DNA from 3 places in the Leclercia sp. CFBP8987 genome. Region 3 is predicted to be linked to each of the others. Evidence: predicted binding sites of a transcription regulator. Region 3 holds the regulator's gene; each other region holds the start of a gene.
The links. Region 3 encodes PurR, which represses purine synthesis genes. Its sites were predicted from a motif close to CANGCAAACGTTTGCNTG; they were not measured.
Positions count from the first base shown of each region.

Region 1: SOM40_RS04785 (nucleoside-specific channel-forming protein Tsx) is a predicted target of PurR. The motif match lies at 1,945-1,962, and genes of this name have one in related genera.
Region 2: galS (HTH-type transcriptional regulator GalS) is a predicted target of PurR. The motif match lies at 2,078-2,095, and genes of this name have one in related genera.

Region 1 covers NZ_CM188255.1:1,020,221-1,028,152, forward strand. The annotation lists gene SOM40_RS04775 (VOC family protein) at 1-59, shown strand, start outside; gene SOM40_RS04780 (helix-turn-helix transcriptional regulator) at 85-765, shown strand; gene SOM40_RS04785 (nucleoside-specific channel-forming protein Tsx) at 923-1,807, opposite strand; gene SOM40_RS04790 (SadB/YajI family lipoprotein) at 2,070-2,609, opposite strand; gene nrdR (transcriptional regulator NrdR) at 2,763-3,212, shown strand; gene ribD (bifunctional diaminohydroxyphosphoribosylaminopyrimidine deaminase/5-amino-6-(5-phosphoribosylamino)uracil reductase RibD) at 3,217-4,320, shown strand; gene ribH (6,7-dimethyl-8-ribityllumazine synthase) at 4,411-4,881, shown strand; gene nusB (transcription antitermination factor NusB) at 4,903-5,322, shown strand; gene thiL (thiamine-phosphate kinase) at 5,401-6,372, shown strand; gene SOM40_RS04820 (aldo/keto reductase) at 6,479-7,453, opposite strand; gene dxs (1-deoxy-D-xylulose-5-phosphate synthase) at 7,519-7,932, opposite strand, start outside.
Region 2 covers NZ_CM188255.1:3,254,505-3,262,436, forward strand. The annotation lists gene mglB (galactose/glucose ABC transporter substrate-binding protein MglB) at 1-652, opposite strand, end outside; gene galS (HTH-type transcriptional regulator GalS) at 947-1,969, opposite strand; gene yeiB (DUF418 domain-containing protein YeiB) at 2,125-3,282, opposite strand; gene folE (GTP cyclohydrolase I FolE) at 3,300-3,968, opposite strand; gene SOM40_RS15790 (YbfB/YjiJ family MFS transporter) at 4,086-5,219, opposite strand; gene fghA (S-formylglutathione hydrolase) at 5,361-6,197, shown strand; gene cirA (catecholate siderophore receptor CirA) at 6,291-7,932, opposite strand, start outside.
Region 3 covers NZ_CM188255.1:2,019,590-2,027,521, forward strand. The annotation lists gene mdtK (MdtK family multidrug efflux MATE transporter) at 1-668, opposite strand, end outside; gene SOM40_RS09690 (riboflavin synthase subunit alpha) at 891-1,535, shown strand; gene cfa (cyclopropane fatty acyl phospholipid synthase) at 1,570-2,718, opposite strand; gene punC (purine nucleoside transporter PunC) at 3,000-4,196, opposite strand; gene punR (DNA-binding transcriptional activator PunR) at 4,313-5,245, shown strand; gene purR (HTH-type transcriptional repressor PurR) at 5,242-6,267, opposite strand; gene cydH (cytochrome bd-I oxidase subunit CydH) at 6,563-6,652, shown strand; gene SOM40_RS09720 (MFS transporter) at 6,816-7,932, shown strand, end outside.

The DNA.
Region 1 (7,932 bases), 1.0 Mb from region 3:
CCATCGCGCTGTTTACCGACAGCGAAGGCAACCGGGTTGGACTTCATCAACCCGCCTGATATTCACCTGTAAAGCGAAGAACCGATGACCCGACGCGCCGACCGTTTGTTCCAGATTGTGCAGATCCTGCGTGGCAGGCGGCTGACGACCGCAGCGCATCTGGCGGACAGGCTCGGCGTGTCGGAACGCACGGTCTATCGCGATATCCGGGATCTGTCGCTCTCTGGCGTGCCGGTGGAAGGGGAGGCGGGAAGCGGGTATCGCCTGATGTCGGGCTTCGACCTGCCGCCGCTGATGCTGACCAACAAGGAGTCCGAGGCGCTGATGGTGGCGATCCGCCTGCTGAAAACCTGGGGCGGGGAGTCGCTGTCGCGTGAGCTGGAATCGGCCCAGGAAAAGGTGCTGGCGATCCTGCCGGAGGAGAGCCGTCGCAAGGCCGAGCAGACCCGGATCTACGCCCCGGACATTGCCCTTCAGCCGCACTCCCGCAGCGGCTTCGATGTGATCCATCAGGCGATCTCCGCTCAGCGGGTGCTGGGGTTGCACTATCGGGATGAGAGCGGGCAGTTATCCTCCCGGGACGTTCAGCCGCTGGGGTTGTTCTTCTGGGGCGAGCACTGGCTGCTGGCGGCCTGGTGCGAACGGCGTGATGACTACCGCTGTTTCCGGCTCGACAGGTGTCTGAATATCACGATGGCGGACAGACGCTTTAGCGAAAGCGCGGAGCGTTCGCTGGCGGATTTTTTGAGGAAGGTGAAGCAATAAGATGCCGGCTAGCGGCTACGCCTTACCCGGCCTACGGTAAGTGCGGCCTGATGCCCTCACCCCGACCCTCTCCCACGGGAGAGGGCGCAAACATAAAAAACGGCAACCCGAAGGTTGCCGTTTTGCTTTTATTTCGCCACCCGGCACAACTACAGGATTAGAAGTTATAACCCACAACCAGGTAACCACCCCAGCCGGTAGAACGGACGCTGAAGTCACCGTCGCCGAAGTTCAGGCTGGCGTCGTCGTTCCACTGGCCACCGTTGTGCCAGTAACGCGCCACAACAGAGTAGTGCCAGTGATCGTAGTTCAGCGCCAGGATGTGGCTGGAGGCGATGGAGTCATTGGTGCGCGCTTTCTTACCGTTCAGGTCACGGAAGTCGTCGTTGCCCAGGTCTGAACCCCAGTCAAAGTTGGTGAAGCCGATGTAGCTCAGGTTGCCGCCCCACAGCTGGGTGATTGGCACAAAGTATTTCACTTTGAAACGGTAGCCATCCCACTCGTTTTCGTTCGCTGCACCGTAGTTCTGCCACTGGTATTTGGCATACACGTTCATGGACAGGCTCATCGGCAGACCGGTGTCGATATCAGTCCCCAGACCCATGTACCAGGTGCTCTGACGACCAGACTTGTTTCGGCCCATGTCGTAGATGTAGTTGTTTGCGACGTACCACTCTTTGAACGGACCAAACGCCAGGCTGGTGCCGGTCAGTTTATCGATGGAGAAGCGCGGTTCGATCTCCATGAACAGTGGGGAACCGTGGTTCCAGATACCTTTCGCATCAGTGTTACCACCGAAGAAGACCGGTGCATCCATGTAACCATAGAAATCAAACCAGTCTTTCTTGGCGAACGCTTCGTATTCCAGGTAGGTATCGTTGCGGATCTGCGGTCCAAAACGGGTGTGGTAGCTGCCCACAACGTTAACGCTCTGGTGCCACCAGTCGGAAACGTATTCTGGTTTATCGTTTTCTGCTGCCTGCACAGAGAAAGTTGAAGAAAGTGCCAGCGCTGCACCGGCTGCCAGTAATGTTTTTTTCATAATGATGCCACTGATTTGAAATCCCTTACGGGAGTGAAAAAGGCGCGAATTGCGTTTCTAAATATTTCGTATTTCTGGGAGCCTATTATAGGAATCCTTGCTCACAAAAATATGTGTTGTTTCACAGTTCTCTCACATACGTAATCGATTGCGTTCACGTTTGCGTATTTTTAACGGAGCGGATTGTAATAGCAAACATTTCTGTTGCCAATGTTTGTAAATAAAGAGGGGAGCGGAACGTGTAACACGTTCCGCAGGGGGATTATTGCGCGACGGGCTGAATATCGTGGATACGGATGAAACCGAGCTGATCGGGGGTCAGGCCATTTAGCTGAAGCGGAATGTCGACATCGCTCGGTGCCAGCACGCTGGCCGGAGCATTAATTAGCTGGGTCTGGACGTTCACTTCCTGGAAGCTGTCGGTCGTGCCCTGGATCTGGCCCCACTCCACGGTGGCGCTGAATGCCGGCAGCGGATCGTTTGATTCCCCCTGGATACGCAGCGTGGCGCGGGTACCGTCGGCGTTCGGCGCCGCGTTCACCAGTGACATCTTCAGCGTACCAATCTGGCTGTTCAGCCGGGCAGGGGTATTTGACCCTGGCAGCAGATAGACGCCGCTGGTCGATTTGGCGTTCAGCGCATTCTGCTGAGTGATCTTGACGGTTTCCTGGTTGAGCTTGTTCATAGTGGTATTCAGTGAACTGATGCTCTGATTCATCTGGCGCACTTCGCTTTGCTGGGCGCAGGCGCTGAGGCTAAAAAGGCTTCCCAGCAGCAAAACATGTAGGTAACGTCTTGTCATGGCAATTATTTCCCTGAAATAACGGATTCTGCTAAGGGTAGTCAACGACGCTGCCCCGCGTATAGATCCTTTATCTCAAAAACGCTCCTTCTTTGTTGTCAGCCCAGTTCAGGGTAAAATGGAGCTCAGTCAACCCGATAGCCAGGACACCGTATGCATTGCCCATTCTGTCTCGCCGTGGATACCAAAGTAATCGACTCCCGCCTCGTGGGAGAGGGCTCATCCGTACGCCGCCGTCGTCAGTGCCTGGTGTGTAACGAACGTTTCACCACCTTTGAAGTGGCAGAACTGGTGATGCCCCGCGTCGTAAAAAGTAATGACGTCCGCGAACCCTTCAACGAAGAAAAGCTGCGCAGCGGGATGCTAAAAGCACTGGAAAAACGGCCAGTCAGCGCAGATGACGTCGAAATGGCGCTTAATCACATCAAAACTCAGCTGCGTGCCACCGGCGAGCGTGAGGTGCCGAGCAAAATGATCGGCAACCTGGTGATGGAACAGCTTAAAAAGCTCGATAAAGTCGCCTATATCCGCTTTGCCTCTGTTTACCGCAGTTTCGAAGACATTAAAGAGTTCGGGGAAGAGATCGCCCGCCTACAGGATTAAGCATATGCAGGATGAGATTTACATGGCGCGAGCGCTGAAGCTGGCGCAGCGCGGTCGTTTTACGACCCATCCCAACCCCAATGTCGGCTGCGTTATCGTTAAAGATGGCGAGATCGTCGGGGAAGGTTTTCACTATCGTGCCGGTGAGCCGCATGCTGAAGTGCATGCCCTGCGTATGGCCGGCGAGAAGGCGCGCGGCGCCACCGCCTACGTCACGCTGGAACCCTGCAGCCATCATGGGCGTACGCCGCCGTGCTGCGATGCGCTGATAGCGGCCGGTGTCTCCCGGGTTGTCGCGGCCATGCAGGATCCTAACCCACAGGTCGCCGGTCGCGGCCTGTATCGCCTGCAGCAGGCGGGGATTGAGGTCAGCCACGGCCTGATGATGAGTGAAGCCGAGCGCCTGAATAAAGGCTTCCTCAAGCGGATGCGTACCGGTTTTCCCTATATTCAATTGAAGCTGGGCGCCTCGCTGGATGGCCGCACGGCGATGGCCAGCGGCGAAAGCCAGTGGATCACCTCCCCGCAGGCAAGGCGCGATGTGCAACGTCTGCGCGCGCAAAGCCATGCTATTCTCACCAGCCATGCCACCGTTTTGGCCGACGATCCGGCATTGACCGTGCGCTGGGATGAGCTGAATGCCGACACCCAGAAATTGTACCCGCAAGAGAATTTGCGCCAGCCGCTGCGCATTGTGGTCGACCGGCAGAACCAGGTTACCCCTGAGCACCGCATTGTGCAGCAGCCCGGGGAAACCTGGTTTGCCCGCACTCAGGAAGATGAGCGCAGCTGGCCCGAAGGCGTACGCAGCATTCTGGTGCCGGAGCACAATGGGCACGTGGATTTAGTGGTGCTGATGATGTTGCTGGGCAAACAGCAGATCAACAGTATCTGGGTAGAAGCGGGCCCGACGCTGGCCGGCGCGCTGTTGCAGGCCGGGCTGGTGGATGAGCTGATTGTCTATCTGGCGCCTAAACTGTTAGGCAGCGACGCCCGCGGCTTGTGCGTGTTACCAGGGCTGGAAACGCTGGCGGATGCGCCAGCATTTAACTTTAGCGAGATACGCCCGGTTGGACCGGATCTCTGTCTCCACCTGACCACCGCGTAAGGCTTGCCTAAATAGGGAAGCAGTGCGCAAAATATTATGATAAAATCCGCCCCCCTGCGGGGCCACCAAATGAACCCGTTAAGGAAGAGTATGAACATTATTGAAGCAGCCGTTGCTACCCCGGACGCTCGCGTCGCCATCACCATTGCGCGTTTCAACAACTTCATCAACGACAGCCTGCTGGATGGTGCGATTGACGCCCTGAAACGTATCGGCCAGGTGAAAGACGAAAACATTACCGTTGTCTGGGTTCCGGGTGCTTACGAACTGCCACTGGCAGCGGGCGCACTGGCGAAAACCGGCAAATACGATGCGGTAATTGCGCTGGGTACAGTGATTCGTGGCGGTACCGCGCACTTTGAATATGTGGCCGGTGGCGCAAGCAACGGTCTGGCGCACGTGGCACAGGAAGCAGAAATTCCTGTCGCGTTCGGCGTACTCACCACTGAAAGTATTGAACAAGCCATCGAACGTGCTGGCACCAAAGCCGGTAACAAAGGTGCAGAAGCTGCACTGACCGCGCTTGAAATGATCAATGTATTGAAAGCCATCAAGGCCTGATTTTTTTGTAAGGGGAATTCCGTGAAACCTGCTGCTCGTCGCCGCGCCCGTGAATGTGCCGTTCAGGCACTTTACTCCTGGCAGTTGTCCCAGAACGACATCGCTGATGTTGAATACCAGTTCCTGGCGGAACAAGACGTCAAAGACGTTGACGTCGTGTACTTCCGTGAACTGCTGTCGGGAGTGGCGACTAATAGCGCGTATCTCGACGGTCTGATGAAGCCGTACCTGTCCCGTCTGCTCGAAGAGCTGGGTCAGGTTGAAAAAGCGGTGCTGCGTATCGCCCTGTTTGAACTGGCTAAACGTGATGATGTGCCTTACAAAGTGGCCATCAACGAAGCGATCGAGCTGGCGAAAACCTTCGGTGCTGAAGACAGTCACAAATTTGTGAATGGCGTGCTGGATAAAGCTGCACCTGCGATCCGTCCCCGTAAAAAGTGATCCGCAAGCCGGAGTTTCGTATCGCCTTTGGGCGGTGCGGGCTCCGGTTTTTTTATTTTCTTTGCTGAGGCATAACGCATGGCATGTGGCGAGTTTTCCCTGATTGCCCGTTATTTTGACCGAGTCAGAAGCTCGCGTCGTGATGTGGAAACCGGCATCGGCGACGACTGTGCACTTCTCAATATCCCCGAAAAACAGACGCTGGCAATCAGCACCGACACCTTAGTGTCTGGTCACCATTTTCTGCCGGATATCGATCCTGCCGATCTGGCCTATAAAGCGCTGGCGGTGAACGTGAGCGATCTGGCGGCGATGGGGGCCGATCCGGCGTGGTTAACGCTGGCTCTGACCCTGCCAAAAGTCGATGAAAGCTGGCTTGAGGCCTTTAGCGACGCGCTGTTTGAACAGCTTAACTATTACGATATGCAGCTGATCGGTGGCGATACTACCGCCGGTCCGCTGTCGATGACCCTGGCGATCCACGGCTATGTGCCTAATGGACGCGCACTCAAACGGTCTGGCGCGAAACCGGGCGACTGGATTTACGTCACCGGTACACCAGGAGATAGCGCCGCGGGCCTGGCAATCTTGCAGAATCGCTTAACCGTAGAGCGTGCAGATGACGCGGCCTATTTTGTGCAACGCCATCTGCGCCCGACGCCGCGCATTCTGCACGGCCAGGCACTGCGCGACCGCGCCAGTTCAGCTATCGATCTCTCGGATGGCCTGATCTCCGATCTGGGCCATATCCTGAAAGCCAGCGGCGTGGGGGCGCGGATCGATCTCGATCTGTTCCCGCTATCTGAGGCGATGCGCAGGCATGTTGAGCCTGAGCAGGCGCTGCGCTGGGCGCTCTCCGGCGGCGAAGATTATGAGCTGTGCTTTACCGTGCCTGAGCTGAATCGCGGGACGCTGGATGTGGCGTTAGCCAATCTGGGCGCCGGGTTTACCTGCATCGGCCAGATCATGCCGGAAAGCGAAGGGATGCAGTTCGTGCAGAACGGCTCGCCGGTGACGCTCGACTGGAAAGGGTACGATCACTTCGCGTGATGTTAGCATTGTGCGGTTTGTGCCGGGGGCGCTGCGCTTGCCCGGCCTACAACACTATGCACGCTTCGTAGGCCGGGTAAGGCGAAGCCGCCACCCGGCTTTTTTATTACTTAAATCCCACCACCGGATGCTGCTTGTACGGCGTCTCCAGTTCGGCAATCTGTTCCGGCGTCAGGGTGATATCCACGGCGTTGATCAGCTCATCCAGTTGCTCTTCGCGCGAGGCACCGATAATCGGTGCGGCAACCCCTCGTTTACTTAACACCCACGCCAGCGCCACCTGGGCGCGCGTCACGTCGAGCTCCTCAGCAATCCTCGCAACACGTTCGGCAATTTGCGCGTTGTTAGCTTCGGTTTCCTCATACAGCGTTTTACCAAACTCATCCGATACCGAGCGGGCCGTGGTTTCGCCCCACGGACGGGTTAACCGCCCGCGTGCCAGCGGACTCCACGGGATCACCGCCACGCCGTGCTGATAGCACAGGGGCAACATCTCGCGCTCTTCTTCGCGGTAGATCAGGTTGTAGTGATCCTGCATGGTGACAAACGGCGCCCAGCCGTGCTGTTCCTGCAGCGCCAGGGCTTCGGCAAACTGGGCGGCGTGCATTGACGAGGCGCCGATATAGCGCGCTTTACCCGCTTTGACCACGTCATTCAACGCTTCCAGCGTCTCTTCAATCGGCGTGTTGTAATCCCAGCGGTGGATTTGCAGCAGATCGACATACTCCATGTTCAGGCGTCGCAGGCTGTCATCAATAGAGCGCAGGATCTGCGCCCGGGAGAGGCCTTCTGCCAGATCGCCTGTCTGATGGTAAACCTTGGTGGCGACCACCACCTCTTCACGGCGGGCAAAGTCGCGCAGGGCCTGGCCGACGATCTCTTCGCTGCTGCCGTCGGAGTAGCTGTTAGCGGTATCAAAGAAGTTAATGCCGCCTTCGAGGGCGTGTTTGATGATTGGGCGGCTGCTCTCTTCCGGCAACGTCCAGGCGTGCTTACCCCGGTCCGGCTCGCCAAAGGTCATGCAGCCCAGGCAAAGTCGGGAAACCTTAAGATCTGTTTTTCCTAATATATTGTATTGCATGGTTCCACTCCTGCTGATTACTTAAAACGTACCGTTAAGCATAGCAGGAGCGGAAAGGGGAGGGATTATGCCAGCCAGGCGGTGATGCGGGCTTCGATACCTGCAGCGTCCAGACCGATGTCGGCGCGCGCTTCGTCCTGGGTACCCTGCGGGATAAAGTAATCCGGCAGGCCAAGGTTCAGCACCGGCACGACTTTACGTTTCGCCATCAGCACTTCGTTCACACCGCTGCCTGCGCCACCCATAATGGCATTTTCTTCCAGGGTGATCAGGGCTTCATGCTGCGATGCCATCTGCAGAATCAGGGCTTCATCCAGCGGCTTCACAAAGCGCATATCCACCAGCGTCGCGTTAAGGGATTCCGCCACTTTTGCCGCTTCCGGCATCAGCGTACCGAAGTTCAGGATCGCCAGCTTTTCACCGCGACGTTTGACGACGCCTTTACCAATCGGCAGTTTTGCCAGCGGCTCCAGGGTGAC
Region 2 (7,932 bases), 1.2 Mb from region 3:
AGGCGTCCATCTTGTCTTTCGCCATCGCGGTATCCCACATGGCGGTATCTAACGCCAGCTGCTGGGTTTTCAGACCCTTGTCGTTCAGCTCTTTGATCACGTAAGTGGTACGGGCTTCAGCATCCGGGTGGCCCGGCTCGCCTTTCAGCAGAACGAACTGAACCTGACCGTCTTTGTTCAGATCCCAGTTCGGGTTAGCAGCCCAGTGTTTAGCAATCAGGTCGCCCTGAATGATGCCGGATTCTTTGGAGTCGGTGCCCACGTAGAAGGCTTTGTCATAGCTATCCAGCGCTTTACGGGAAGGTTCTTTGTTGAAGAACACGATTGGCACATTCTGGCCACGTGCTTTCTCAATAACGGTGCCCGCAGCAGCCGGGTCAACCAGGTTGATTGCCAGGGCTTTTACGCCTTTAGCCAGCAGGACGTCAATCTGGTCGTTCTGTTTGGACTGGTCATTCTGAGAGTCATTCATCAGCAGCTGAACGTCTGGCGCCCCTTTGCCCTCTTTCTCGATGGCTTTACGCACAACAGACATAAAGTTGTCGTCGTATTTATAGATAGTCACACCAATACGGCTATCTGCGGCGTGCGCGGTCGCACCAAAAAGCATGCTTGCCATAACAGCAGACAGAGTCAACACCTTCTTATTCATGATATCTCCGGTTTTTTTTATGCAGGGTAGTTCGTGTGAATAACGATCGGCGGCGGCATGTTAAAGAAACGTTACTGCCCGCCGAAGTCCACTTATAAAATTTCTATCTTCCTTGGTCGGTAACGCTCCAGAATGCGTTTTTTTGGATGTTTAACGTGCCGTGGCTATAGTAAAAACGATTACTCACCGTTACATAGCGTTTCAGTCACTAAAACGCTGACATCATAGACAGCGCATTGTTAACTTACTGTGAATTTACTCACAAATTGAAAACGGTTACATCACGACGAATTATTAGTTAGTGATCGGCACCACAATTTGCCGAATGGCAACCGAATGGCGACGCACTAAAGTCGGCATGAAACAGTGGGTTGCGTTGATATCGAGCTTGCCAGCGGCCCCCTGTAACGCCAGCTCCGTGGCCAGCCGCGCCATAGAGGCGATGGGGTAGCGCACCGTTGTCAACTGCGGGTCCGTGTAACGGGCAATGGGAATATCATCGAAACCAATCAGTGACAAATGCTGTGGCACCGCAATGCCGTTATCTTTCAGCGCGGTTAGCGCCCCTGCGGCCATGCTGTCATTGTAGGCAAAGACCGCGGTCAGCTGCAGATTGCGCCCGAGCAGCTCCACCATGGCTGCCTCCCCGCCCTGCATGTCCGGCGAGCCGGTGCCGATCCAGCTGTCCGGGGCGGTAATACCCTGCTCCAGCAACGCTTTTTGCCAGCCTTCACGACGCATTTCGTCATCTTCAATGCGGTGGTTTGACGCAAGATAGCCGATGCGCTGATGGCCATTATTCACCAGCATCCGCGTCGCCATCATCGCTCCGCTGACGTTATCAAGGCAGACGCAGCGGTGGGCATAGCCCGGCACGATGCGGTTGACCAGCACCATGCCGGGGATCTGCTCCATCAGGGCAGACAGCTCCTCATCGCTTAAGGCTTTTGAGTGAACGATCAGGGCGTTACAGCGCTGACGGATCAACACCTCAATGGCGTTACGCTCTTTTTCCGCCTCGTGGTAGCTGTTGCCGATCAGCACATTTTTCTGGTGCTCCTGAGCAACCATGTCTACGGCTTTCACCAGGGCACCAAAGAAGGCGTCAGACACATCCATCACCACCACGCCGATGGTATCGCTGACCTGGGTTGCCAGTGCCTGAGCATTCGCATTAGGCCGGTAGCCCAGCGCCGTGACGGCTTTCATCACGCACTCACGCGTCTCCGGACTGACCAGCGCGCTGTTATTAAGAACCCGGGAAACGGTGGCGACAGAAACGCCCGCCTGACGCGCGACGTCACGAATGGTGATCATATTCACCACCCTTATTTAGATTGCAGCAACTCACAGACACCCCCTGTGTTTAGCAAGGTGACTATTCTGGCAGCGAGAAAGGGAGGACTACGTGAAGAAGCTCACAAGGATGAAAACGGTTACATCCGTTTTGTTAATGATTGTGATCCAGATCGTTATCCGGATGTATTACTTAATGAAACACCTGCAGCACGTGCGGTTAATTGCCGCCATAGCCATTCCAGCGGCCCCTGACGGAAATAACGCAGCCAGAAAACAGAGAAAAGGATATTTACCAGCCATATTGGCAGGACGAAACCCATTAGCTGCAGGCGATCAAACTGCATAAACAGGCCGAGGTGATAGAACAAGGTGGTGCAGATCAGCGTCTGTAAAAGGTAGTTGCTGAGCGCCATGCGTCCGACGCAGGCCACCGCGATCACCAGACGGTAACGGCAGAGCTGCGGCCAGAAGCCATAGATGAGTGCGGCATAGCCTATCGTCTGCAACGGCGCGCTCAGTTCACGCGGTGCCTGTAATAAAAATGCGCACCAGCGGTAATCCCAGTGCAGATACCACTGGGCGATCACCGCCGGAAGATTAATCGCCAGCCCGGCCAGCACCAGCCAGATCCCGGTTCGCCGGTAATGACGCAGGCTAAACTCGCCTTTCAGCCAGCCGGTACGCATCAGCGCGGCGCCGATCAGCATCATCCCTGCCAGCTGCCAGCCGTACTGCGCCCCGAGCGCCAGCAGGCTGTTGCCAATCATATCGGCCCGGTTGCTGATGGCCTCCATTCCGCCGCCCAGCTTCCAGTACTGCTCGTACTGCAGGTTGGCCGCATCCGGCACCCAGGAACGGTTGGTGGAGCCGCCAGAGATCACCCCCAGCAGCAGCAGGATAGCCACGCCGATAAGGAACAGCACCACGCCGGTATTGAAGAGATTTTTGATATCGTGCGCATCGCGGATGATGCGCCAGCAGATCAGCCCCACCAGCCCGTAGGCCAGCAGAATGTCGCCGTCCCAGAACAGCAGGCCATGAATAAATCCGAGCAGTACCAGCAGCGAAAGCCGGGCCTGGATCCAGCGTTTACCGCGCTTCAGCAGCAGCTGAAGGCCGGCCCCGAACAGCAAGGCAAACAGAGTGAGGAATTTGACCTGGGCGAAGAGATCCAGCACTGCCCATGTCCAGGCGTCGCTGAGGGTAATATCGCCATACCAGGCGGGATTGAGATAAGCGGCTTTCGGCAGACCGAAGCCGCTGATATTGAGCAGCAGAATACCCAGAATAGCGACGCCACGAACGAAATCCAGCGTGACATTTCTTTCCATCTATTCTGCCCTGATGATCAGTCGTGGTGACGCACGGCGCGCAGGAACTCCTGACGGGTGTTCTGGCTGGATTTAAACAGGCCGCCCAGCGAGGTGGTCGTGGTAGCGCTGGTCGCATCGCGAATACCGCGCGCTTTCACGCAGTAATGCACCGCGTCAATGGAAACCGCCACGTTGTTAGTGCCAAGCAGCGTCTGCAGCGCGATCAGGATCTGCTGGGTTAAACGCTCCTGCACCTGCGGACGCTGGGCAAAGAACTGCACGATGCGGTTAATTTTCGACAGACCAATGACTGCATCTTTCGGAATATAGGCCACGGTCGCTTTGCCGTCGATGGTCACAAAGTGGTGTTCACAGGTGCTGGTCAGGGTGATATCACGCACCGTTACCATCTCATCCACCTTCATTTTGTTTTCAATGACGGTGATTTTTGGGAAATTGGCGTAATCCAGGCCGGAGAAAATCTCATCGACATACATTTTGGCGATGCGACGCGGGGTCTCCATCAGACTGTCATCGCTCAAATCGAGATTCAGCAGCTGCATGATTTCGGTCATATGGCCTGAAATAAGACGTTTACGTGTTTCGTTGTCCAGATCCTGAACCGGTGGACGCAACGGGGTTTCAAGGCCGTGCGCAACCAGTGCTTCGTGGACGAGAGCTGCTTCTTTACTCATTGATGACATTCTTTTCTCCTGCAGGTGTGGCGCGCTTCTGCCCTACATGGGGCAAAATGTGCAGTCATTGTGCGCGAGGCGGCGAGCATAATCCAGTATTCACCGCGATAATTATTGCAATTGCCGTTACCTTTCAACCTGACGCTGCCAGACCAGCCCGCCCGCCACGAAAAGGGCGATACCCGCAAGGCCCAGAGCGGGCTCCAGCTGGTGGGTGAGCCAGCTCGACAACGCCGAGGTCATCGGGCCAATCAGCTGCCCGATGGCATAGCCAGTGGTGAGTAATCCGGCCATGTAACGCGTATGATTCGGTGCCAGTTCACGCCCGTAAAGCAGCGAGAGCTGTACCGCACATAAAAATCCGCCGCCCACCAGCAATGCACCGGTCACCAGACCGGCCATCCCCGGCAACAGCCAGGCAGCAATCACCCCCACCGCCTGCAGCCAGAGCACCAGCGCCAGTCTGCGATTCGTGGTGGAGAGATGGCGCAGAGCGATACTCAGGGCAATGCCCAGCACCGAAGCCACGCCGAAAACCGGCCAGACAAACTGGGCAAACGCGCTGCCAGGAAAGCGCAGCGCCGCCATCTGCGACAGAAAGGTCGCCGGGAGAATATAGCCAAACCCGGCCAGACTGTAGCTCCAGACCAGACGACGCAGATCCCGGGTCAGCGCCAGCGGCTCCGGCGTGGTACCCGGGCGGTGCAGCTGTCCGGCACGCGGCAGATAGCGAGCCACCACGGCGATCAGCACCAGTGCCAGCACGCCGTAGATTTGCCATGCCGCGCTGGCCGACAACCCCTGGGCCTGGATCCACACCGCCAGCAGACCGCTTATCGTGATGCCTGCCCCCGGCCCGGCGAAGACCGCGGCACTGAGGCCTGGCTTACCGAAATGGGCCAGCCGATCGTTGGTCCAGGCGGCGATCAGTACCATCGACCAGCCACTCATGCAGCCAATGACAAACCGCAGCAGCCCGTGGACCACAGCGTTATCGGCGACGGCCGAGAGCAGGGTCAGCGCCACCGCGCCAACAATCCCCAGCCACAGACGGCCTTCGACAAACCGGTGCGCGCGCATGGCATCCCATGCCCCCACCAGATAGCCGAGGTAGTTCATGGCCGCCACCAGCCCGGCGCTGGTCAGGGTCAGTTGCCCTGCCGCAATCATCAGCGGCACCTGGGGTGTAAAGGCGAAACGCCCTATTCCCATCGCCACCACCAGAACCACAAAACCGCTGAGCGCGATACGCAGCGCCATGACCACTCCAGATGTTAAAGTTTCGTAAATTCATGATGCAGGATATGTCGTTAATGCGGAAGTGAAAGTTACTCACTCGTTATTGAATTATCTGTATTATGACCTTCATCTCTTTATACAACCTTCCTGAAGGAGCCCTGCATGGAACTGCTCGAAGAGCACCACTGTTTTGAAGGTCGACAGCAGCGCTGGCGTCATGACTCGGCAGTGCTGAACTGCGCCATGACGTTCAGCATTTTTCTGCCACCAACTAACGGTGCCGCAAAACCGCCGGTGCTGTACTGGCTCTCCGGCCTGACCTGCAACGATGAGAACTTCACTACCAAAGCGGGCGCCCAGCGCGTGGCAGCGGAACTGGGGATCGCTCTGGTGATGCCGGATACCAGCCCGCGCGGTGACTACGTGGCAGACGATGCCGGTTACGACCTTGGCAAAGGTGCCGGGTTCTACCTCAACGCCACTCAGGCACCCTGGGCGAATCATTACCGGATGTACGATTACCTGCGCGATGAGCTGCCGGCGCTGATCCAGGCGGAGTTTGCGGTATCCGATCGCTGTGCCATCAGCGGCCACTCAATGGGCGGCCACGGTGCGCTGGTGATGGCGCTGAAAAACCCGGGTAAATATGTCAGCGTGTCGGCCTTTGCACCGATCGTGAATCCGGCTCAGGTGCCGTGGGGGCAAAAAGCGTTCAGCCATTATCTGGGTGAGGATGCAGCGACCTGGCAGGAATGGGACAGCTGCGCGCTGATGCTGGCCAGCCTGCCGGAACAGGCGATCCCGACGCTTATCGATCAGGGTGATGCCGATCAGTTCCTGGCGAGCCAGTTACAACCGGCGGTACTGGCGGAAGCCGCGCGCCAGAAGGCCTGGCCGCTGACGTTACGCATCCAGACCGGCTATGATCACAGCTACTACTTTATTGCGTCGTTTATTGAAGATCATCTGCGCTTCCATGCGCAGCAGTTGTTGAAGTAAGTGCGGCCTGATGCCCGGTGGCGCTTCGCTTACCGGGCCTACAAGTGCCCTATGTAGGCCGGGCAAGCGCAGCGCCGCCCGGCGATCCCACCATCAGAACTGGTAATCCACCGCCATAAAGTAACGGCGTCCTTCTTCGGTGTAGCTGTAGTCGTCGCGGCTCAGATCTTTATCCAGCAGGTTCATGACCCCCGCACGCAGCTTGACGTTTTTGGTTGCCTGCAATGCGCCACCGGTATTCCACACCACGTAGCCGCCCGGCGTTGCATCCCCATCGGTAACGGTGCGTTTCTCACCGGTGTAATTGCCCTGCACGTAGAAGGACCACGCCTGCGTTGCCTGCCAGTCAAGGGTGCCGTTCGCGGTATGGAAAGGCATGTCGGAGAGCGGCTTGTTGTCGCCGTTGCTGATATCACGCCCGTCGTTGTAGGTGTAATTCAGCGTCATGCGCCAGTCTTCGGCAATCGGGAATTTCACCTCCGTCTCCAGGCCGCGGATACGCGCCTTGTTGACGTTGTAGTAACGGAACACCGGTTCGCCGTCGGCGTTCAGGCCGACGTAGTTCGGATAGCCCTGCGCCTGATTAACGTTCGCGGTACGCAGAATGCTGATGCGATCATCAACGTCGTTCTGGAAAGCGGTAATGCTACCCTGCACGCCCTCTAACCAGCCCTCTTCCCCGTTATAGTAGAGACCCAACTCGATGCTTTCGCTGGTTTCCGGCTTCAGATCCGGGCTACCGACAATTTCACAGGCACCGCGGCAGGAGCCGGTGGTCCAGTCCGGGCTCAGTTGCAGCAGGGATGGCGCTTTGAATGCCGTCGCCCAGCCGCCTTTTACCGTCAGGGTGTCGGTGGCGTTGTAGACCAGATAAGCACGCGGGCTCCAGTGGTCGCCGTAGGTTTCGTGATCGTCCATACGCACGCCGGTGGTCAGCGCCAGCGGCTCGAAGATCCGCCATTCATCTTCCAGGAACAGCGCATACTGGCTGGCAGAGGTGTTACTGCTGCTACCGCCGGTGATGTTAACCGGATCTTTCAGCTTGTCATGACGCCATTCCCCACCAAAGGTCAGGAGCTGGTTAATCTCTCCCAGCGGCAGAACGTATTTGCCGTCAATAGAGTTGCTTTCGGAAGTGATTGGGTTGCTGTTGCTCGGGTTCTTGTTATCCACCTTCTCGCCGTAGAATTTCAGCTCGCTGTTGCCCAGGCCCCAGCGGCCGTTGTGGCTCAGGGAGTAGTTCTGGCGCTCAAGGCGGTTCTGATCCAGCGAGTCGGAATCGCGGTCCTGACGGTCAAAGCCGTAGCCGGCGGTGAAATCGTGGTTCTCGTTCGGGGTCCAGGCAAATTCCACGTTGGCATCACGGCTGGTGAAGCCCTCGATACGCGGGGTTTCCCCGGTGGCGCTGGTTGTTGAATCCTGAGGATCGTCTTTATCGCGTTTTGACAGGCTACCAAAGGCTTTCAGCCCGAGGACGCCATCCACCAGCGGACCGCTGGTATAGAACTGGCCACCGTAGGTGTCACCGCGATCGCGATGCTCCTGAATGGTGGTGTCGGCGGTGAGGGTGCCGGTCCATTTCTGGCCGATCTTTTTGGTGATGATGTTGACCACACCGCCCAGGGCATCGGAGCCATAGAGGGAGGACATCGGCCCGCGCACCACTTCGATACGCTCGATAGCATCAACCGGAACCCAGTTAAGGTCGAAGTCGTTATGGCGGAAAACGGCGTTG
Region 3 (7,932 bases):
TAGCGAATATCGCGCATGGAACGGGCGCGCTTCACGTAAGACAGCATGCCGAAGAACATGACCCAGTACACCGCCGCTGTCGCCACGCCGCAGCCGACGCCGCCCAGTTCCGGCATGCCGAAATGACCGTAAATAAAGATGTAGTTCACCGGAATATTCACCAGCAGGCCAATGAATCCCATCACCATGCCCGGTTTGGTCTTCGCCAGACCTTCGCACTGGTTACGCGCCACCTGGAAGAATAAATAACCTGGCGTCCCCCAGAGCAGGGCGCGTAAATAGCCGACGGCTTTATCCGCCAGGGCCGGATCAATATTGCGCATGGCGTGAATAATATAGCCCGCGTTCCAGAGGACAATCATGATCAGCACCGAGACAAAACCCGCCAGCCAGAAGCCCTGGCGGATCTGATGGGCAATACGTTCCCGACGTCCGGAGCCGTTGAGCTGGGCAACAGTAGGGGTTAACGCCAGCAGCAGGCCGTGACCGAATAAAATAGCCGGCAGCCAGATAGAGGTGCCGATGGCGACCGCGGCCATATCAGTGGCGCTGTAGCCGCCTGCCATGACGGTATCGACGAATCCCATCGAGGTCTGGGCAATTTGCGCAAGTATTACCGGGATCGCCAGGGCTAATAACTGACGCGCTTCAATCAAGTACTTCTGCACGTGAACACCTTTGATATTGTTGTTATTTGATAAAGAGAAAGCCGCTGCGAAATGCAGCAAGAAAAAGATGAGGGGAATTCCAGCTATTGTAGCGGGGATAAGCTAATTATCTAGTGAAAAAATCGCCAGAAAAGGTGGGGTACTGGCAACCTCTATTTTCAACTGTTATTGTGGTGCGATAAAACGGTGTCATCACCGAAGGAACAAACAGGAGTCGTAAGCATGTTTACTGGTATTGTGCAGGGCACCGCGAAACTGGTGTCCATTGATGAAAAACCCAACTTCAGAACCCATGTTGTGGCCCTGCCGGATGAGATGCTCGATGGCCTGGAGACCGGGGCATCGGTTGCGCACAACGGTTGTTGTCTGACGGTCACCGTGATCAACGGTAACCTGATCAGTTTCGATTTAATGAAGGAAACGCTGCGCATCACCAACCTGGGTGAACTGGCTGAAGGCGATATCGTTAACGTTGAGCGCGCGGCAAAATTCAGCGATGAAATCGGCGGTCATTTAATGTCGGGCCATATTATGACCACGGCTGAAATTTCTAAAATCCTGACCTCAGAAAATAACCGCCAGATCTGGTTTAAAGTTCAGGATCCGTCATTAATGAAATACATCCTTTATAAAGGATTTATTGGCGTGGACGGCATCAGCCTGACGGTGGGGGAAGTAACCCCAACCCGTTTCTGCGTGCACCTGATCCCGGAGACCCTGCAGCGCACCACCCTCGGCAATAAAAAGCTGGGCCATCGGGTCAATATTGAAATCGATCCGCAAACCCAGGCGGTGGTCGATACCGTGGAGCGCGTACTGGCGGCCAAAGAGGCAGCCGCCATCCAACAGACGCTCAACGACGCGTGATAATAAAACACCCCGGCAAGCCGGGGTGTTTTATTTAGCGTGCCACCCGCAAACCGTTCTCCACGCCGCGGCTGAACACCACCTGCCACAGATGAATATCGCGGGCGCGAAACGCCCCGGCGCAGGCATTCAGGTAATAACTGAACATCCGTTTAAATCGTTCGGAATAGTTGTCTGCGATCTCCGGCCAGGCGGCGAGGAAACGTTCATGCCATGCCATCAGGGTCGTATCGTAATCAGCGCCAAAATTATGCCAGTCTTCCATCACAAAATGGGCTTCGCTGGCATTGGCAATCTGGCGAACTGAGGGTAAACAGCCATTCGGAAAGATGTATTTATCGATCCACGGGTCGACGTGATGATCGGTTTTTTGTGAACCGATGGTGTGCAGCAGAAACAGACCATCCGGCTTGAGGTTGCGATCCACCACCTCAAAATAGGTGCGGTAGTTCTTCGGCCCGACATGTTCAAACATCCCCACAGAGACAATACGATCGAACTGGTCGCGCAGGTCGCGGTAATCCTGCAACAGGATGGTGACATCAAGCCCCTCACAGCGCGCCTGAGCCATTTTTTGCTGTTCAGCGGAGATGGTCACGCCCACCACGCTGACACCATAGTGATGCGCCATAAAATGCGCCAGCCCACCCCAGCCACAGCCGATATCGAGCACCCGCATGCCGGGTTTCAGCTGCAGTTTTTCACAAATCAGACGTAATTTATCCTGCTGGGCCTGTTCGAGGGTGGTTGCCTCTTTCCAGTAACCGCAGGAGTACTGCATGGTGGGGTCGAGCATGCGGCTGAACAGGTCGTTCCCGAGATCGTAATGCTCTTTGCCAACGATCCAGGCACGTTTTTTACTCTGCAGGTTGAACAGGCGGGCAGTGGCGATCCGTAGCGTATCCTTCAGGTGGCTGGGAAGCTGTGTTTCCAGGCCCGCCCGCAGGACGTTGTTGAAAAAGATATCCAGTCGCTCGCACTCCCACCAGCCGTCCATATAGCTCTCGCCAAGACCCAGCGAGCCCTGCTGCAGGACGCGTTTAAAAAAATCGGGGTGTTTAATTTGTAGATCGGAGGATGCCGGGCCGTTGATGGTGATACCCGCGCGGCTCAGCAATTCGTTGACGATCCGGAACCAGTCATCATTCCGGATGCTGACTTCTTCTATACACGATGAACTCATAGCTTCTCCATCACCTGATGTGATCAGAACCCATAAACAGCGTAGACGCTCTTTATGGACAGTGAGAAATTTCACGGGAGTGACCCGTGAGGCTAATATCCGACGTAGAACAGAGGAAGGGAGAGGACCCTTGCCGAAAGGCCATCCATGGTAAAACGGGAGCGCTCCGGCTCCCGTTAACACTTAATATTTGTAGTATTTATCAGAACGCTTCAGTGAGTATAGGACTGATATCGCAGTGATTCAACAGGATATCGTTAGCAAGCTAACTACATATTCTGTCAGGCGCGTGACGATTCGGCCTGCAGGCTGTCATCCCGCTGGCTGGCGGGGATGTACTGCATCCGATAGCCCAGCGCCGCCAGCACCACAGTCGCCACCATCACGCTGGTAGTGGTCAGCAGCGGGGTGGCAATCAGCCACGACACCAGCAGGCTCGCCAGGAAGCAGAGACCCAACTGCAGGGTGTTCTGCAGCGCGGCGGCGCTGCCGGTCGCCTGTGGGAAAGGACGCAGGGCCTGGGCCACCACAATTGGGTAGATCGCGCCGTTCGCCACCGCCATCAGGCAGAAGGGGATCAGCAGCTCAGTCAGGCCCACGCCCGGGATAAACCCGACCGCCCAGGTGCCGATCACGCTGACGGCAAACAGGCCCAGCAGCCACGGCAGCATCTGGTGACCCTGCCATTTCTGTAGCGCGGCACGGCAGCCATAGCCACCAATCAGGAAGGCGATGGTCTGCGGCACGTAGCTCAGGCCGATCGCTGCCGGGCTGTAGCCCATGTCGCTGAGGATAAACGGCGAGCCGGTCAGCCAGGCGAAGAAGCTCGCAGAGCAGGCGGCATAAATCAGGACGTTGCCGCGATAGGTACGCGAGCGCAACAGCGATAAAAAGGTGACGCGTTGTTTAGGTTGTTCATTTTTCACTGCCGCTGGCTTCAGGCTAAAGGCCGGGATCATCAGCACCAGGGTGATAACAAACAGCACCGCAAAAATCGCCTGCCAGCTGAAATGGGCGAGGATCCAACTGCCGAGCAGCGGGGCCAGCGCCGGAGAGAGTCCGACCAGCGGCATGATGGTGGCAAAAATACGGTTAGTGCGCGAGGCCGGGTAGTAGTCGGTCACCAGCGCCTGCCATGTGACCGCTGCGGCACAAACCCCCACCGCCTGGATGAAGCGCAGCACCAGCAGCCAGGTGGCATCGCGAACCCACAGCATACCGAGGCAGCCGAGAGCGAAAATGGCTAAGCCCGCCAGTAAAACCGGCTTACGGCCGAAGCGGTCGGACATCGGTCCCCACAGCAGCTGAGCAAAGGCAAAGCCCGCCAGGAACAGGCTCAGGCTGGCGCTGATGGCCGCCGCTGGGGTCTGCAGATCTTCCTGCATGATGGCGAAGGCAGGCAGGTACATATCGGTGGCGAGAAAGCCCAGCACGCTTAAGCCGCCGAGCCAGACTAAAAATCCTTTCCCGGGTGTCATTATTTTATTACTCCGTTTGGGCGCAGGTTTGGGTAGCCGCTGAGTGTAGGGAGTGCAAACCCGCTTGTGAAACGCTAATATTTGGCGGTTGCATTCAAAAATTTTGCAGGCAGAAAATGTGGTCAGAATATTCTCTTGAAGTGGTGGATGCTGTAGCGCGTAACGGCAGCTTCAGCGGAGCAGCGCAGGAGCTGCATCGCGTCCCGTCCGCCATCAGCTACACCGTGCGTCAGCTGGAGGAGTGGCTGGCGGTACCGCTGTTTGAGCGGCGTCACCGGGATGTGGAACTCACGCCTGCCGGGACGTGGTTTCTCAAAGAGGGGCGGTCTGTTATCAAAAAAATGCAGATCACCCGCGAACAGTGCCAGCAGATCGCCAACGGCTGGCGGAGCCATATCTCCATTGCGGTGGATAATATCGTGCGCCCCGAGCGCACCCGGCAGATGATTGTCGATTTTTACCGCCACTTTTCCGACGTCGAGCTGCGGGTCTCGCAGGAGGTCTTCAACGGCGTCTGGGATGCGCTGGCGGACGGCAGGGTGGAGATGGCGATCGGCGCCACCCAGGCGATCCCGGTCGGGGGGCGCTATGCGTTTCGTGATATGGGCACCCTGAGCTGGATCTGCGTGGTGGCCAACCATCATCCGCTGGCCGCCATGGAAGGACCGCTCAGCGATGATACCCTGCGCAACTGGCCCTCGCTGGTGCGCGAGGACACCTCCCGCTCGCTGCCGAAACGCATCACCTGGCTGCTGGATAACCAGCGGCGGATCGTCACTCCGGACTGGGAATCGTCCGCCACCTGCCTCTCGGCTGGTCTGTGCGTGGGGATGGTGCCGGTGCATTTTGCCCGGCCGTGGATCGACAGCGGGAAGTGGGTCGAGCTGACGCTGGAAAATCCCTTCCCGGATGCGGCCTGCTGCCTGACCTGGCAACAAAACGATATGTCACCGGCCCTGGCCTGGCTGCTGGATTATCTGGGAGACAGTGAAACGATGAACCGGGAGTGGCTGCGGGAGCCAGAGGTGCTGGCTCCCGGAGAGGATTAACGGCGGTAGTCGCGGAACGGACCATCCGCCACGGAACGGCGTTCGATCAGGCGCGGATGCACCTCAATTGACTGGGACTCTTCGCGCTTATTGACGATACGGTCCAGCAGCATGTTGAAGGCGGTCTCCCCCAGCGAATCTTTTGGCTGGTGGATGGTGGTCAGCGCCGGGGTAAAGAAGCGGGCGTTGCGCACGTTATCATACCCGATCAGCGAAACGTCCTGCGGAACGCGCAGGCCCATCTCATCGGCAGCACAGAGCGCACCCATTGCCATAATGTCTCCGCCACAGAAGATGGCGGTCGGGCGCGGACTCTGGGAGAGGATCTGCTGCATGGCGCGGTAGCCAGACTCCGGTTCAAAGTCGCCCTGCACGATCCAGTTTTCCGGGACCGTGATTAAGGCCTCTTCCATCGCTTTCATAAAGCCCGCCAGACGTCCGGCACCGGTGTTGCGCTCCAGCGCTCCCGGGATCACGCCGATTTCGCGGTGACCGCGTTCAATCAGATAACGTCCGGCCATGTAGCCGCCCTCAAAGGCGTTATCGATCACCGAGTCGGTAAAGTCGGCCTTCGCTTCGCCCCAGTCCATCACCACCATCGGAATATTGCGATACTCTTCCAGCATCGACAGCAAGGATTCCGGGTATTCGGAACACATCACCATCAGGCCGTCGACGCGCTTCTGCGCCATCATCGACAGATAGGCGCGCTGTTTTTCCTGGCTGTTCCAGGCGTTGCCGAGGATCAGGGTGTAGCCCTTCTGGAAGCAGTTCTTCTCAACTGCTTCAATAATTTCCGCAAAATAGGGCGCTTCGCTGCTGGTCGCCAGCAGGCCGATCGATTTGGTGTGATTAACCTTCAGACTGCGGGCTACGGCGCTGGGAGAGTAGTGCAGCTCTTTAATGGCCGCCCAGACGTTGTTACGGGTCTCTTCCGCGACAAAGCGGGTTTTGTTAATAACATGTGATACGGTTGTAGTGGAAACGTTTGCGCGTTTCGCCACGTCTTTAATTGTTGCCATCAGATGTCACTCCAGACCATATCTAAGCTCCTGAAAAACCAATAGGTAAACGTTTGCCTTCACTCGCCCTAATTGCGCAATTTGAATTGCGGTACGCCGGGAAAACGACACAGGACGTCAGGAGGGGGTCAATGGCCGGTACGCTAATAAATTTAGCGTGGAATTTTGTCTTATCTTGGCCAAAAGGGGAAGAGCAAAAACCGATATCAATCTAAATCCAGCAAGATTTTTACCCGGAACTGTGTAAAAATGAGCAGGCTCACTCTTCATAGGGTGATTAAAAGGAGAAAAATTGATGAGTACCGATCTTAAGTTTTCGCTGATTACCACCATTATTGTTCTGAGTCTGATTGTTGCCAGCGGTCTGACTGCGGCACTGCACTGATTGATGCGGGAGAGTTCCGCTCTCCCTCGTTCCTGCGCTGATTGTTACGCGCCCGGCAAAAATCTTTTGCCAAATTGTTAACTTCTCATTTTTTGTGATTGGTGTCATGCTTTCGCCTTCATTGTTCTGTGTCGCCTGACGACACGGTGTCTGGAGTTGAAGTATGAGAATCAATTTTCCGCTGCTGGCCCTGGCCATTGGCGCCTTTGGTATCGGCACAACCGAATTTTCCCCGATGGGCCTGCTGCCGGTTATCGCCCGGGGCGTGGATGTCTCAATTCCCGCTGCGGGCATGCTGATCAGCGCCTACGCCATCGGCGTGATGGTGGGTGCGCCGCTGATGACCCTGCTGCTGTCCCATCGCGGTCGCCGTAACGCGCTGATCTTCCTGATGGCGATCTTTACCGTCGGTAACGTGCTGTCGGCGCTCTCCCCGGATTACACCACCCTGATGCTGTCCCGAATTCTGACCAGCCTGAACCACGGCGCCTTCTTTGGCCTCGGGTCGGTGGTCGCTGCCAGCGTAGTGCCGAAGCACAAGCAGGCCAGCGCCGTCGCCACCATGTTTATGGGCCTGACCATCGCCAATATCGGCGGCGTGCCGGCCGCAACCTGGATGGGTGAAGTGATTGGCTGGCGCATGTCTTTCCTGGCCACCGCGCTGCTGGGCGTGGTCTCAATAATCGCGCTGTTCTTCTCCCTGCCAGCGGGCGGGGCGGGTGAAAAGCCGGAGGTGCGCAAAGAGCTGGCGGTCCTGCTGCGTCCGCAGGTGTTATCTGCGTTGCTGACCACCGTGCTCGGGGCTGGCGCGATGTTTACGCTCTACACCTACATTGCCCCGGTGCTGCATGATATCAACCAGGCGACGCCGGCCTTTATCACCGCCATGCTGGTGCTGATTGGCGTTGGTTTCTCCATCGGCAACTATCTTGGCGGCAAACTGGCGGACAAGTCTGTGAGCGGCACCCTGAAAGGCTTTTTACTCCTGCTGATCGTGATCATGCTGGCTATTCCGTGGCTGGCGCGTAGTGAAGTGGGCGCGGCCGTGGCGATGGTAGTCTGGGGTATGGCGACCTTTGCGGTGGTTCCGCCGCTGCAGATGCGCGTTATGCGCGTGGCCAGCGATGCGCCAGGCTTATCGTCGTCGGTAAATATCGGTGCTTTTAACCTGGGGAATGCGCTGGGGGCGGCTGCCGGTGGGGCAGTTATTTCCAGCGGGATGGGTTACAGCTTTGTCCCGGTGATGGGGGCGATTATTGCAGCCCTGGGACTTATTCTGG